DNA from 3 places in the Streptomyces spectabilis genome. Region 1 is predicted to be linked to each of the others. Evidence: riboswitches for the same ligand, from Rfam matches in the RefSeq annotation. Region 1 holds a riboswitch; each other region holds the start of a gene.
The links. Region 1 has a riboswitch for cobalamin ahead of CP982_RS39950 ((2Fe-2S) ferredoxin domain-containing protein). Riboswitches for the same ligand answer to the same signal wherever they lie in the genome.
Positions count from the first base shown of each region.

Region 2: another riboswitch for cobalamin. It lies ahead of CP982_RS16865 (CbtB domain-containing protein); the one in region 1 lies ahead of CP982_RS39950 ((2Fe-2S) ferredoxin domain-containing protein).
Region 3: another riboswitch for cobalamin. It lies ahead of CP982_RS37470 (CoA-acylating methylmalonate-semialdehyde dehydrogenase); the one in region 1 lies ahead of CP982_RS39950 ((2Fe-2S) ferredoxin domain-containing protein).

Region 1 is NZ_CP023690.1:9,417,526-9,422,587, reverse strand. It holds gene CP982_RS39955 (cobalamin-binding protein) at 1-899, shown strand, start outside; gene CP982_RS39950 ((2Fe-2S) ferredoxin domain-containing protein) at 936-1,343, opposite strand; cobalamin riboswitch at 1,406-1,529, opposite strand; gene CP982_RS39945 (cytochrome P450 family protein) at 1,609-2,829, opposite strand; gene CP982_RS39940 (TetR/AcrR family transcriptional regulator) at 3,056-3,679, shown strand; gene CP982_RS39935 (MFS transporter) at 3,788-5,011, opposite strand.
Region 2 is NZ_CP023690.1:3,897,060-3,902,121, forward strand. It holds gene CP982_RS16855 (glycoside hydrolase family 6 protein) at 1-699, opposite strand, end outside; gene CP982_RS16860 (ANTAR domain-containing protein) at 859-1,680, shown strand; cobalamin riboswitch at 2,100-2,228, shown strand; gene CP982_RS16865 (CbtB domain-containing protein) at 2,267-2,494, shown strand; gene CP982_RS16870 (CbtA family protein) at 2,512-3,354, shown strand; gene CP982_RS16875 (class F sortase) at 3,515-4,138, opposite strand; gene CP982_RS16880 (hypothetical protein) at 4,198-4,716, opposite strand; gene CP982_RS16885 (HAD-IIA family hydrolase) at 4,818-5,062, opposite strand, start outside.
Region 3 is NZ_CP023690.1:8,836,222-8,841,283, reverse strand. It holds gene CP982_RS37480 (enoyl-CoA hydratase/isomerase family protein) at 1-290, opposite strand, end outside; gene CP982_RS37475 (acyl-CoA dehydrogenase family protein) at 287-1,462, opposite strand; gene CP982_RS37470 (CoA-acylating methylmalonate-semialdehyde dehydrogenase) at 1,471-2,970, opposite strand; cobalamin riboswitch at 3,143-3,323, opposite strand; gene alaS (alanine--tRNA ligase) at 3,434-5,062, opposite strand, start outside.

The DNA of each region.
Region 1 (5,062 bases):
TGCTCCCCGCCGCCACCGACATCGTCGCCGAACTGGGCCTGGCGGACCGGCTCGTCGGGCGCACCCACGAGTGCGACTGGCCGCCGCGCGCGGTGGCGTCCGTGCCCGTGGTGACCGGTGCCGACCTGGATCAGGAGACCTTGAGCAGCCGTGAGATCTCCGACGCGGTGGGCGGTTCCGCCCACTCCGGGTCCTCGCTGTACACCCTCGACACCGAGGTGCTCGCGGCCCTGCGGCCCGATGTGGTCCTCACGCAGGACCTGTGCGACGTCTGCGCGGTGTCGTACGAGAGGGTCAGCCGCACCGTGCGGCTCCTGGACGCGGGCACCCGGGTCCTGAGCCTGGAGCCGCGCACCCTGGACGACGTACTGGACTGCCTGGTCACGGTCGGCACCGTGCTCGGGGTGCGGGAGTCCGCCGAGCTGCGCCGGGCCGAGCTGCGGGCCCGTCTGGAGCGGGTGCGCGAGCGGACCGCCGGACGTCAACGGCCCCGGGTGGTCGCGATCGAGTGGCTGGATCCGCTGTGGCCCGCCGGGCACTGGGTGCCCGAACAGATCGCCGCCGCCGGGGGCGAACCGCTCCTTGCCGCGCCCGGCGAGCACACCGCACCCATGACCTGGGACGCGGTGCGCGCGGCCCGGCCGGAGGTGCTGCTCGTCCTGCCGTGCGGCTTTCCGCCCGAGCGGACGCTGCGCGAGACGGACCTGCTCACCCGGCTGCCCGGCTGGTCCGAGCTGCCCGCCGTCCGGGCCGGGCGCGTCTGGGTCCTGGACGGGCCCGCGTACTTCAACCGCCCCGGCCCGCGCGTCGTGCGCGGGGCCGAGGTGCTGGCCCACGTCCTGCACGGGGTGCGGGCCGGGACGGCGGTGACCCCGGCGGAGGCGCGCCCGTTCCGCTGACGGCGAGGCCCCGACGCCCCGGCCCGGCGCGGCCGTTCAGGACACGGCGCGGCGGCGCGGCGGGGTGAAGGCGTACAGGTCGAGGATCTCCGGTCGCGGGGCGACGCCCGGGCCTCCGGCGCGGACCCAGGCGACGATGTCCTCGGTCGCGTCCGCGTCGTTGACCAGGCCGAGCCACACCGGTCGGGCACCGGCCGCACGGCCCTCGGCGGAGGGCTGGACCACGATGACGTTGGCCTGGTCGCACACGTCCAGGCAGGCCGAGACGCGCACGGGCGCCTCGGCCCGCAGGCGCGCGGTCTGCGCGGCGTGGTCGACGCCTGTCACCTTCGGGCTGCCGCAGCAGCAGTCCCGGCACACGACGACCCGGCAGGGCGCCGGGGCGGCGGCCGCCCCGGAACTCCGCGCGGCCCCTGCTGACTTGCCGACCGGTCTTGCGGGCATGCCGCGTCCTGCCTCTCTCCGGGGAGATCCGCCCCGGTGTTCCGTGGAGGAGGCGACCGCGTGAGTCTCCTGGCTCTCGGGTCGATGCCCGTCCCGGCCTTCCCACCCCTCGCGGGGCAGTGGCCAGTCGGGACAGGCTCGCCGATCACAGTGGCGGGACCGCGCCGGATTCACACCGGCTTCCTCGGACCGCCGTCGCCTTGTCGCCCGTCATCATTCCATCCGGCCGTCCGGTGGTACCCGGGGGCCCGGCTCCGGGGCCGCGCTATCCGCCGTACAGGGTGACCGGCAGGGCCTGGACGCTGTTGCTGACGAAGGACGGCAGCGGCACCAAATCGGCGCGCGGTACGGCGAGTTCCAGGTGCGGGAACCGCCGGAACAGAGCGGGCAGGGCGATGCCCGCCTCAAGGCGCGCCAGGGCGGCGCCGAGGCAGTAGTGCGGGCCGTGCCCGAAGGACAGGTGTTTCGGCCGGGGGCGCGCGATGTCGAACTCGGCGGCGTCGGCGCCGAATCGGCCGGGGTCGCGGCCCGCGGCCGCGTACGAGGCGAGGATGGCCTCGCCGCGCGGGATCACCACGGTGCCGACGGGGATGTCGTCGAGGGCGTAGCGCAGCGGGAAGTGCGCGACGGGCGAGTCCCACCGCAGGGTCTCCTCCACCACGGCGTCCCACGGCCGTCGTCCGGTCGTGACGGCGGCGCGCTGTTCGGGGTGGGTGAGCAGGGCGGCGGTCGCGTTGGTGATCAGGTTGAGGGTGGTGCCGTGGCCCGCGACGAGAACCAGGATCAGGGTGCCGATCAGCTCCGGCTCCGAGAGCCGGTCGCCGTCGTCGCGCACGGCGATCAGCCGGCTGGTCAGGTCCTCCCCCGGCCGCGCCCGCCGTTCGGCGACGAGGTCGCCGAGGAGCGCGTGCAGCCGTCGTTGGGTGGCGATGGTCTCGTCGGGCGTGGTGACGCTGCTGGTCAGGCTGGCGGAGAGGGTCCGGAACTCGTCGAAGCGCTCCTCCGGCACGCCGAGGAGGTCCCCGATCACGGCCATGGGCAGCGGATAGGCGAAGTGCCGGCGCAGGTCCACGGCGTCGCCGCCGCGCTCCGCGAGGGCGTCGAGAAGCCGCAGCGTGATCGCCTCGACGCGGGGCCGCATCGCGGCGACGCGCCGCGCGGTGAAGGCCTGGGTGACCAGGTCCCGCAGGCGGCGGTGCTCTTCGCCGTCGGCGGTGGTCATGCCGCGGTTGGTGACCACGCTGATCAGCGGCCACCCCTCCGGCACCTCTCCCGCGCGCCACGCGGACCAGTGCGCCGGGTCCTTGGCCGTACGGGGGTCCGCCAGGAGTTCTCGGAGCAGGTCGTGGCGGGTGATCACCCAGGCGGGCACCCCGCCGGGCAGCCGCACCCGCACGGCGGGGCCCAGCGCGCGGAGCTTCTCGTTCTCGCCGTGGATGTCACCGGCGCTCGCGTCGAGGCGGAAGAGGGGGGTCTGGGTGTCCACGGGTCACCTCTGGCTGGTCGACGACGGGGTCGATCGTGGAGCGCGTGCGCGGGACGGCGACTGGATCGTACGGTTGCGCGCGCGCCCGGAGAAGAGTGCGCGCGGCACCTGTCCGGCGAGTCGCACGCACGTTCCAGCCGGGTTGTTCGGTCGAGTTGTCCCTCGAGTCGCTCCGCCGAGTTGTTCAGTCGACTTTTTCGGCTGACTATGTCGCTACTATGTACGCATGGCTCATGTGACTGCGGCCGAGCGCCGCCCCCAGCTGATCAAAGCGGCCATCGCCCTCATGGCCAGGGAGGGTGTCGCCGCCGGAAGCACCCGCGCCATCGCCGCCGAGCTCGGTGTCGCCCAGGCGACGGTGCACTACACCTTCGGCACCAAGGAAGACCTGTACCGCGCCGTCATGGAGCAGCTCAGCCAGGACCTGCTGGCACAGGTCCGGGAGTCCGCGCCTGCGGACGCCGGTTTCGAGGAAACGCTCGCCGCGCTCACCGGGGCGCTGTGGCGCACCGTGGGCGAGCAGCCCGCCAGCCATCAGTTGCTCACCGAACTGACCATGTACGCCCTGCGGACACCGGCGTTGCACGAGGCTCTGGAGAGTCACTTCCGCCAAGCGCACGACGTGGCGGCGCAGTTGGTGACGGAGGCGGCCGAGCGCACCGGCCAGCGGCTCGCCGCGTCCCCCGACACCATCGCTCGCTTCCTGCTCGCCGGTTTCGACGGGCTCATCCTGCAGCGTCTGGCCCTGCCGGACGAGGAGGCCGAACGGCACGTCGTGCGGGCCCTGGCCGCGGGGGCGGCGGCGCTGGCGGGCGGCACCCTCGGCCTGCCGCGGGCGGCCGGCGCCTGACAGCGCGCGAAGCGGCCACCTCCCCTGCTCGGAGTCGGGGGAGGTGGCCGCTTCGCGTGGTGGGCCCGGGGCAGTGGGGCCGAACGGCGCCCGCGGTGTGACGGGCGCTCAGCGGGTCGGGGCCGCTCGGGCGGGCTCGGGACGCCGGGCCCGGTCGGCCGTCGCGCTGGCGACCGTCATCCTCAGCGGCGGCACCGAGGCGACGAGGGTGCCGAGAGCCAGGAGGACGCCGAGCACTCCGGCGCCCGCCGTGTCGAGGACGGCGCCGACGGCCAGCGGACCGATGCCGGTGCCCAGCGCGCTCGCTCCGCTGAGGGAGGCCACCAGGCGCCCGCTCGGGTCGAGGAGGGCGGCCGCCGCGAGGGTCTGTACCAGGACGGCCAGCTGGCAGGCCTGCCAGAGGACCGCCGCGACGACGAAGAGCACCGGGTCGCGCGTGAGCACCAGGACCGCCATCGAGAGGGCCTGCGCCACGATGAAGCCGGCCAGGGACCGCGTACGGCCGAAGCGGCGGGCGGCAACGGGGCCGAGTGCGGCGCCGACGAGGGCCACGACACCGGACACGGCGAGGACCACCGACACGGCCGATGCCGACATGCCGGCGTGTTCGCGCCCGAAGACCGAGGCGTACGCCCAGGCGCCCTGGGTGACGGCCCACAACAGCGCGATCGCGCCCAGCAGGACCCAGGAGGGGGTCGCCGTCGTGGTCGGGCCTTCGGCCTCGGGCGTGGCCCCGGCCCCGGTCCCGGGCGCCGTGGGCGTCGCCGTCGCCGGGCCGTCGGGGAGCCCGCGTACCAGGGGCCAGGCGAGCAGACACCACAGCGCCATGACCAGGAAGCCGGTCCCCTCCCCCAGGCTGTGGTTGGCCGCGGGCACCGCCATGATCAGCAGGGCGGTCACGACCACCGTGCCCGCGATGGTGACCGCGGAGGCCTTGTCGGCGTCGTCGGTCGCGGCGATCGCGGCCGTGGCGGCCGCGTAGACCGCGCCGAGTCCGGCGCCGATGACGAGGTTCGCCAGGATCAGGGTCGGCAGGTCGCTCGCCGCGGTCGCCCCGACGAAACCCGCTCCGGCGACGGCGAGGCCGGTGCGGGTCATGCGTACCCGGCCGGGCCGCGCGGCCCGGCCCGCGAGCCGCAGGGTGACGACCGCGGTGGCCATGAGCTGGGCCGCGCCGACGAGTCCGGCACCGGAGTCCCCGAGCCCGAACCGTGCGGAGAAGTCGTCGATGAACAGCGGCATGAGGTTCGCGCCGCCGTTGCCCAGGGTCGCGCCGGCGATGAGCGCCACGGCGACGCCGAGGGTCAGGACCGCCGTCCTGCGCGCGGTCACCGGTGGGCCCTCGGGGTGCGGTCGGCCACGGCGCATCGGCGCGTGGTCGGG
Region 2 (5,062 bases), 5.5 Mb from region 1:
GGCCTGCTCGACGCCGGAGCGCTTCAGCGGCTCGTACAGACCGTCGGGGTGCGACCAGCCCGCGTTGCCCGCGTCCAGGTAGACCTTGGTGTTCTTCAGGGACTTCAGCTTGGTGATGGCGCCCCTGAGGAGGTCGTAGCGCTCCTCGTGGAACTGCTCGGGCGTGCACTTGTCGACCATGTGCAGGACCGCGTCCGGCTCCAGGACGACCGTGGCGGCGCGGTCGCCGATGCCCTTGGCCACGCCGTCGATCCACGCGCGGTAGGCGTTGCCGTCGGCGGCGCCGCCCTTGGAGAACTGGCCGCAGTCACGGTGCGGGATGTTGTAGAGCACGAGGAGGGCGTCCCGGTCGGCCTTCTCGGCCGCCTCGGTGAAGCCGCGCGCCTCGTCCTCCGGCTTCTCCGGGCCGATCCACTCGCCGACGGGCTGCTCGGCGATCTTCCGGATCCGCGCCGCCTCGTCCTTCTTGCCGTCCTTCTCGTACGTGGCGACCTGCCGGGCCGCGTTCCCGTCGGGATTGACCCAGAACGGGTCGGTGTCCTTGGGCTGTTGCTTCACCGGACGGGTGGCCTCGTCGCCGTCCCCGTCGCCGTCGGACGAGCACCCCGCGAGCAGCAGCGCGGCCCCCGTGAGCGCGACCGCCGCCGAGACCCCCCTGGCCGTGAGACCCCGCCCGCGACCTGTGTTTCTGCGGTACATCCACTCCCCCTTGGGCGCACGGTCCGGTGCTCAATCCTGGCATAACTACGTGACCCTCACGAGGCCGGGAGAGCCCGTCCGGGCAGCTGTAGGAGAGCTGTTACAGCCCTCCGATGCGGGGTAGGCGAAAAGGTTGGGGGGAGGCGAAAGGGAGAGGCCATGAAGGCCATGCCGGACCGCACCCCGGAGCTGGGACTGGCGCGCGCCCTCGTCGAGACCGTGGTCACGGTCGCCGACGACTTCGACGCGGATCGCCACCTGGGCCGCGTCAGCCAGGTCTGCGCGGAGCTCTTGGACACGCTCGCCGCGGGCGTGATGTACACGGACGCGCAGGACACGGTGCGGATCGCCACGAGCCGCCGCGGGGAGCGGCTCGCGCGCGAACTGCTCGAAGCCCAGCACCTGGGCGGCCCCTGCATCGACTGCTTCGGCAGCGGCAAGCCCGTGGGTCCCGTCCGGCTCGCCGCGCGGGACGCGGTGGCCCGCTGGCCGGAGTTCGCGGCACGGGCCACCGCGCAGGGCGTCGACGTCGCCTTGGCTGTGGCGCTGCGGGCGCGGGGGCGCGTCTTCGGCGTGCTCGGCGTCTTCGCGGCGGAGTGGCGGCCGGACGGTGCGCCGGGTGCGCCCGCGGCCGACGGGGTCACGGGCCCGGCGCCCCAGGACCCCGGGCAGGAGAGCGCGTTGGGGCTCGCGCAGGCGCTCGCGGATGTCGCGGCCGCCGGGCTGCACAACCAGCGCGCCTACACCGAGTGCCGCGATCTCTCCCGGCAGCTCCAGGCCGCGCTCAGCAGCCGCATCCGGATCGAGCAGGCCAAGGGGATACTGGCCGAGCGCTGGCAGACCGGGACCGACGCGGCCTTCGGCGCGATGCGGCGGTACGCGCGCAGGGAGCGCCTCGTCATGGACACGGTGGCCGGGATGGTGCTCAAGGGGACGCTCGACGACGCGACGCTCCAGGACAGGCACGGCCCGTCCCGGTAAGGGGGCGTGGCCCGGCGTGCACCCGCGCCACCTGCGGCGTTCAGCGAGCGGCGGCAAAAGGCCAGTTGGCGTCAAACTCCCCTAGGCCGAAGCCGACTTCCGCTCTAGAGTCGTGGTGACGGCCCAAGCCCCCGGCCGGAGTGGAGCGTTCCGAACGCGGTGCGGCCCAGGGCGGCCGCGTGCTCCCGGACGTTCCGCGCAGTCCACGACCGATGGACCATCCGAAGCCTCCCGTGCCGACGCCGGGTTCCTCCCGCAGCTCGAGCGCGCGCGGTCGAGGACCGGCCCGGTCGGCGACTCCGGGGGGAGCGGGTCGTTGACCGGGCCAGGTTGTGCCCCGCTCCGGGGCGCACGCCGCCCGCGCGCGGCGCCCTCGCGGGCGCGGCGACTGGTTGACAGTGTCCATGACCACCTGCGACTCTCCCGGCGACAAGTCCATACGTCGAGGCGACGGTTGCCAGGAACCCGGTGCGACTCCGGGACGGTCCCGCCACTGTTACCCCACGCGCACGCCTGGGGAAGTCAGGAACTGAACCCGTCGTCCTCCTGCCATGGGGCGTGGAAACCCCAGAAGGAGAGCCACGGTATGTCCGCTTCCGCTGCGCACAGCGCACCACACACCGACACCGCCGCGATACAGTCCGCGACCATCCAGACCCGCGACTGGCTGATCGCCGCGGGCGCCGTGATCCTCGCGCTCATCACCCTGTACGCGGTCTTCATGGACAACGGCTCGCTGATCTCGGCGACCGGTGACTACCTCCACGAGTTCGCGCACGACGGCAGGCACCTCTTCGGTGCCCCCTGCCACTGATCGGGGCCGCTCGCACCATGACCGCGTCCCCAGAGACTCCCCCTTCCCCGAACTCCCTCACCGCTCCCCGCACTTCGACTCCCGCCGCCTCCCCAGCGGCCCCGTCCCCCGTCCTCGCGCTGCTCGGCCGCGGCCTCGCGGCCGGGAGCCTGGGCGGGCTCGCCGCCGGGCTCTTCTCGCTGCTGCTCGCCGAGCCCCTGATGGACAAGGCGATCCGCGCGGAGGAGGCCCGTTCGCAGGCCCACGAGCAGCATGACGCCGGTGCCGCCGTGCAGCACCACGAGGAGCTGTTCTCACGCTCCACGCAGCACGCGGGCCTGGTCATCGCCCTGGTCGTCGCGGGCCTCGCGATCGGCGTGCTCTTCGCCGTCGCGTACGCCCTCGTGCACCGGCGCGATCCGCGTGCCAACCCCTGGCCGCGGGCGCTCGCGTTCTGCGCGGCCGCGTTCTGCGCGGTCTCCCTCTTCCCCGCCCTGCGCTATCCGGCGATGCCGCCCGGCGTCGGCGACTCCGGCACGGTGGGTGACCGGCAGGCCATGTGGGTCGCGGCGGTCGTGATCAGCGTGCTCGGCATGTTCCTGGTCTGGCAGGTGTACGTGCGCCTCGCCGGCCGGTCGCAGCCGGTGCGGCAGCTCGCGGCGGCGGGCACGGCTGCCGCCGTCCTCGCGCTGCTGTGGGCGCTGCCGGACAACCCGGACCCGACGCCCGTGAGCCCCACGCTCCTGTGGGACTTCCGCATGCTGTCGCTCGCGTCGCACGTGCTGATGTGGGTGGTCTTCGCGGCCGTGTTCGGCGGCATCGGCCTGCGGGCGCTGCGCGCGAGAGCCGGGACCGAGGCCGCCTCGACCCCGGCTGTCTAGGGCGTGTCCGGTGGGTCGGCGTGGAGCAAGGAGCGGCGTCTGGTGCGTGCGATCGCAAGGCGCCGGGATGTCCTCGTAGCGGAGCTACTAGGACATTTCGGCAACGCGGCGAGCGTGCGTGCCAGGCGTCGCGACGCCGCGCCGACCCATCGGACACGCCCTAGGGGCCCACGCCCGTGAGATAGGCGGAGACGACCACGTTCGCCGAGTACGTACGGCTGGCGCGGTCGAAGGTGCCGCCACAAGTGATCAGGCGCAGTTCGGCGCGGCCCTCCTCGCGGGGGCCGTAAGCCGTCTTCGCGTCGAAGTCGTCGCGGCCGAGCACCTGGACGTCGTCCACCGTGAACTCGGCGACGGCCCCGTCGTCCCGCACCACCCGCACCTTCTCGCCGGGGCGCACGGCGCTGAGGTGGTAGAAGACGGCGGGCCTGCTCTCCGTGTCCACGTGGCCCACGAGCAGCGCGGCCCCGGCCGCCCCGGGCCGCACCCCGCCGCCGTACCAGCCGACGACGCCCGGCTGCCCGTACGGCGGCGGGTCGATCGCGCCCACCGCGTCCAGGCCGCGGGCCACCACCGGGGCCCGTACGCCGAGCGAGGGCACGTCCACGCGCTGCGGCCGCGCGTCGGCGAGCGGCTCGTGCGGGCGGGGCAGTTCGAGGCCGGGGGGCCTGCCGACGGCGGCGATGTCCCCGGTGGTCGGGTCGGAGAGGCCGCCGCGCACGTCGGTGATCTCGTTGCCCCACAGCCACAGGCCGACGAGCAGCACGGCCCACGCCACGCCCATGACGAGACGCCTGGTGCCGTGCGGGGCGTCGGCGCCTTCGGGCTCGGGCCCGGCCACGGTCAGTCGGAGCGGCGCCGGCGGACGCTGCGCAGGGCCACGGCGACGGCGGCCGCCCCCGCGAGCACCAGGCCGACGACGGCGTGCCGCGTACCGGGCCCGGCCTCCTCGGCGACCGCGGCCACGGGCTTGAGATCGGCGGTGCCGCCCCCGCCGGCCCGCACGGGCGCCTGCGGCGTGGCCTGGGCACCGCCGGCCCGGACGGTGCCGACGCCCTGGTGCGGGTGCCCGTCGCAGGTCACGGTGATCTCGTACGTCCCCGAGATCCCGGCCCTGAGCCGCGCGGATCCGGTGAGCGTCTTGCCGCCGCTGCCGGTCAGCTCGGCGTCCTTCGCGAACGCGCCGGAGCCCGCGGCGCCCGTCGTGCCGCGGCACCCCGAGACCCGCACCTCGACCTGCCCGCCCGGCACCGCGGCGGCGGGTGTGACCTGGGCCCTGACCTGGTCCTGGTCGTGCGCGGCCGCCGGTCCCGCCACCCCCGCGAGCGCGCCCGCGAGGACGAGACCCCCCGCGCCACGCACGGCAAGCGAACATATACGCATCGTGAACCTCCTGTACCAGCAGATTCACGCGCGCGGGGCGTCAGCGCATCCTCAGGACACCCGTCCGTGCCCGCGCGGGCTCAGACCCGGTCGACGAGATCGGCGATGGAGTCCGCGACCGTGGAGGGCCGGAACGGGTACTGGTCGATGTCGGCCCGCGAGGTAAGGCCTGTGAGCACGAGGAAGGTCTCCATCCCCGCCTCGAGGCCCGCGAGGACGTCCGTGTCCATGCGGTCGCCGATCATCGCGCTCGTCTCCGAGTGCGCCCCGATGGCGTTCAGGCCGGTGCGCATCATCAGGGGGTTCGGCTTGCCCGCGAAGTACG
Region 3 (5,062 bases), 580 kb from region 1:
GCGATGCGGGCGTTCAGGCGGTACTCGTCGCGCCAGAAGTCCGCCGACGCGCCGCCGCCGGTGCGCGCGTCCTCGTGGATCTGCCGGATGTCGCCGCCCGCGCACAGGCCGCGTTCGCCCGCGCCGGTGAGGACGACGGTCTCGACGGCCGGGTCCGCCGCCCAGGCGGTCAGCGCCTCGTCGACGGCGCGGACCATGGCGTGGGTGAGGGCGTTCAGGGCGCGCGGCCGGTTGAGGGTGATGTGGCCGGCGCGCCCCTCGGTGCGGATCAGGACGGGCTCCTCGGTCATCGCAGCGCTCCCGTGAGGCCGCGGGCCACGATCAGACGCATGATCTCGTTGGTTCCTTCCAGGATGCGGTGGACGCGCAGGTCGCGGACGAGCTTCTCGATGCCGTACTCCGTCAGATAGCCGTAGCCGCCGTGGAGTTGGAGGGCGCGGTCGGCGACGGAGTGGCCGGTGTCGGTGGCGAACCGCTTGGCCATGGCGCACAGCTGCGGTGCCTGCGGGTCGCGCTGGTCGAGGGCCTGCGCGGCCTGCCGGACCAGGGCGCGGGCCGCCGCGAGCTCGGTCGCCATGTCGGCGAGCTCGAAGCGCAGCGCCTGGGCGTCGAGCAGCGGGGCCCCGAACGCCTCCCGGTCCGCGAGGTGGACGAGGCTGCGGTCGAGGGCGCTGCGGGCACCGCCGAGGGAGCAGGCGGCGATGCCGAGGCGGCCGCCGTTCAGGGCGTTCATGGCGATGCGGAAGCCGTCGCCCTCGGCGCCGAGCAGCCGGTCGGCGGGCACGCGCACGCCGTCGAGGACGACCTGCCGGGTGGGCTGCGCGTTCCAGCCCATCTTCTTCTCGTTCGCGCCGAAGGACAGGCCGGGGTCGTCGCGTTCGACGACGAACGCGGACACGCCCTCGGATCCGCCGCCGCCGGTGCGGGCCATCACCACGTACACGTGGGAGGCGCCCGCGCCGGAGATGAACTGCTTGACGCCGGTGAGGACGTACGCGTCGCCGTCGCGCTCGGCGCGGGTGCTCAGGGCGGCCGCGTCGGAGCCCGCGCCCGGCTCGGTGAGGCAGTAGCTGCCGAGCCGGTCCATGGAGGTCAGCGGCCCCAGCCAGCGGGCGCGCTGGGCCCGGTCGCCGTAGTGGTCGATCATCCAGGCGACCATGTTGTGGATGGACAGATAGCCGGCGACGGAGGGGCAGCCGGAGGCGAGCGCCTCGAAGACGAGGACGCCGTCGGACCGGGTGAGGCCCGAGCCGCCCGCGGCCTCGTCGACGTACACGCCGCCGAGCCCGAGGTCCGCGGCCTTGCGCAGCACGTCGACCGGGAAGTGCTTCTCCTGGTCCCAGGTGACGGCGTGGGGGGCGAGGTGTTCCTCGGCGAAGTCGAGGGTGGTCTCGACGAGCGCGAGCTGGTCCGCGGTGAGCAAGGTGGTGGTCGTGGCGGCGGTGGGGGTCGCGGTCTTCATCGGGCCGCTCACGCCGTCGTCGGGATCGTGAAGCTCGCGCCGTCCTTCGCCCCCGAGGGCCAGCGCGAGGTGACGGTCTTGGTGCGGGTGTAGAAGCGGATGGCGTCCGGGCCGTGCTGGTTGAGGTCGCCGAATCCGGAGCGCTTCCAGCCGCCGAAGGTGTGGTACGCGACGGGGACCGGGATGGGCACGTTGACGCCGACCATGCCGGTGTCCACGCGCCGGGTGAAGTCGCGGGCCGTCCCGCCGTCGCGGGTGAAGAGCGCGACGCCGTTGCCGTAGGGGTGCTCGGTGGGCAGCCGCAGCGCCTCTTCGTAGTCGGCTGCCCGTACGACGGACAGGACGGGGCCGAAGATCTCCTCCTGGTAGATCCGCATGTCCGGGGTGACGCGGTCGAAGAGGGACGCGCCCGCGAAGAACCCGCGCTCGTGGCCGGGCAGGGTGAAGTCGCGCCCGTCGACGACGAGTTCGGCGCCCTCCTCGACGCCGAGGTCGACGTAGGAGCGGACGCGGTCGACGGCGTCGCGGCCGACCAGCGGCCCGAAGTCGGCCTCGGGGTCGTCGGAGCGGCCGATGCGCAGGGCTCCGACGCGCGCCTTGATGCGAGCGACGAGGGCGTCGGCGGTGGCCTCGCCGACCGGGACCGCCACGGAGATCGCCATGCAGCGCTCGCCCGCGGAGCCGTAGCCCGCGCCGATCAGCGCGTCGACGGCCTGGTCGAGGTCCGCGTCCGGCATCACGATCAGGTGGTTCTTGGCGCCGCCGAAGCACTGGGCGCGCTTGCCGTGGGCGGCGGCGGTGGCGTACACGTGCGCGGCGATCGGCGTGGAGCCGACGAAGCCGAGCGCCTTGACGCGCGGGTCTTCCAGGAGCGTGTCGACGGACTCCTTGCCGCCGTTGAGGACGTTCAGGACGCCGGGCGGCAGGCCCGCTTCGAGGAACAGCTCGGCGAGGCGCAGCGGTACGGACGGGGCGCGCTCGGACGGCTTGAGAATGAAGGCGTTGCCGCACGCCAGCGCGGGTGCGGCCTTCCAGAGCGGGATCATCGCGGGGAAGTTGAAGGGCGTGATCCCGGCGACGACGCCGAGGGGGCGGCGCAGCGAGTGCACGTCGATGCCGGTCCCGGCGTTGTCGGTGAACTCGCCCTTGAGCAGGTGCGGGATGCCCGCGGCGAACTCCACGACCTCCAGGCCGCGCTGGAGGTCGCCGTGCGCGTCGGCGACGGTCTTGCCGTGCTCGGCCGACAACAGGCGGGCCAGGGAGTCGCGTTCGCCCTCGACGAGCTGGAGGAACCGGAGCAGGACGCGGGCGCGGCGCTGCGGGTTCCACTCGCCCCAGGCGGGCTGCGCCTCGGCGGCGTTCGCGATCGCCGCCTCGGTGTCCGCGCGGTGCGCGAGGGGGACGCGCGCCTGGACGTCGCCGGTGTTGGGGTCGTACACGTCGGCGTGCTTTCCCGAGGTTCCCGGGGTGTGCTCGCCGCCGACGAGATGGGTCAGTTCACGGACCATGGGGGCCTGCTTCTTTCGTCAGGTGTGGTCCGGGGACGGCAGGGCCGGGCCGCGCGCCTCCGCGGGCACGCGGAACGGCCTTCAGACAGCGGGGGTCACCGCTCGCAGGTCCGGAATTCCAGGGTCGCGGGTGCGCACCGGGGCCATGCGTGTCTGCTCCATCCTCGTGGACAACACGGAACACCCCACGGCCGGTATCCTGACTCCCGGATCAGCGCGCGCTCCCCCGCCTTCCCAACGGACTTCTCCGTCAGTGGCGTTCGAACCTCCACGGGAACGCGCTCCCCGGTCACAGTGGCGGGACCGTGCCGGATTCACACCGGCTTCCCTGCACCGCGGGCCTTGGTCACGACGATATACTTGGACGTCCTAGTAAGTCCACAGAGGCCAACCCCTGCCCCACCCCTGTCGCCCCCTCGGCGGCCGCCGTGTCCCCGCACGGCGGCCGCCCGTCACCCGGCCGCTAGGCGCCGAGTTCCTCGCGTACGACGCCGGGGAGCCCGGCCACCGCGGCCGCGAGCCGCTCCCGGTCCGCTCCGCCGCCCTGCGCCACCTCGTCCGAGCCGCCGCCGCGTCCGCCGAGCAGCCGCTTGACCAGGGCGGAGGCCGACAGACCCGCTGTCCTTGCCGCTTCGTTCACGGCCACGGCGAGGACCGGCTTGGCGCCGGAGAGAGTCACGGCGGCCACGCCGGGGCGCTCGGCGCGCAGCCGTCCGCGCACTTCGACGGCCAGGGCCCGCGCGGCGCCCGCGTCGCCGTCCGTCGTCGCGGTGGCCACGTACGCGCCCGCCACCTCGACGGCCTGCCCGGCGAGTTCGGCGGCGCGGGCGGCACGGGCCGACTGCCGAAGGCGCTCGTTCTCCCGGTCCGCGGCCTTGAGCCGGTCGAGCAACGCGGCGACCCGGTCGGGGAGTTCGGCGCGCGGCGCCTGCACCTGCTCGGCGATCCGGGCGACCAGGTCGCGCTCGCGCGCGAGATAGCCGAAGCCCTCGACGCCGACCGCGGCCTCCAGGCGCCGCATGCCCGCGCCCACCGACGACTCGGCGGTCAGGGCGACCACGCCGACCTGGGACGCGTGCTCGACGTGGGTGCCGCCGCACAGCTCGCGCGACCAGGCACCGCCGATCTCGACCACCCGGACCCGCTCGCCGTACGTCTCGTCGAACAGCGCCAGCGCGCCGAGCTCCTTGGCCTCGGGCAGCGTCATCCAGCGCACGCCGACGGGCAGGTCGCGGCGGAGCGCCCGGTTGGCGGCCTCCTCGACCTCGCTGCGGACGGTGGCGGAGAGGCCCCCGCGCCAGGGGAAGTCGAGCCGCAGATAGCCGGGGCGGTTGTAGGAGCCGGACTGCAGGGCGGTCGGGCCGAGGATCTCGCGCAGGGCGGCGTGCAGCACGTGGGTGCCCGAGTGGGCCTGGCGCGCACCGAGCCGCCACTCGGGGTCGACGGCGGCGTGCACGCGACCGCCGACGGCCAACTCACCTGCGGTGACCCTGATCTGATGGGCCACCAGGCCGGGCAGCGGCCGCTGCACATCGAGCACATCGGCTTCGAGGGACGCACCGGAGAGCCGTCCGGCGTCGCTGTCCTGCCCACCGGACTCGGCGTAGAACGGCGTGCGGTCGAGGACGGCGGTGACGATCTCGCCGGCGCGGGCGAGGGGCACGGGGCCGGCCGGGCCCATGAGCGCGAGGACGCGGGAGTCCGTCGCCAGGGTGTCCCAGGCACGCCAGTCGGTCGGCCCGTGCTCGTCGAGGACGGCGCGCAGGGCCGAGGTGTCGATTGCGGACCCGGACTTGCGGGCGCGGGCGTCGGCGCGGGCCCGCTCGCGCTGCTCGCGCATGAGGGCCGTGAAGCCCTCGCGGTCGACCTCGACGCCCTGCTCGGCGGCCATCTCCAGGGTGAGGTCGATGGGAAAGCCGTAGGTGTCGTGCAGCAGGAAGGCCTTGGCGCCGGGCAGTTGGCGGCCGCCGTCGGCCTTGACCCGGGTGACGGCGGTGTCCAGGACCGTGGTGCCCTGCTTGAGGGTGGCGCGGAAGGCGTCCTCCTCGCCCTGGGCCTGGTCGGCGATGCGCGCGTAGGCGTCGGCGACCTC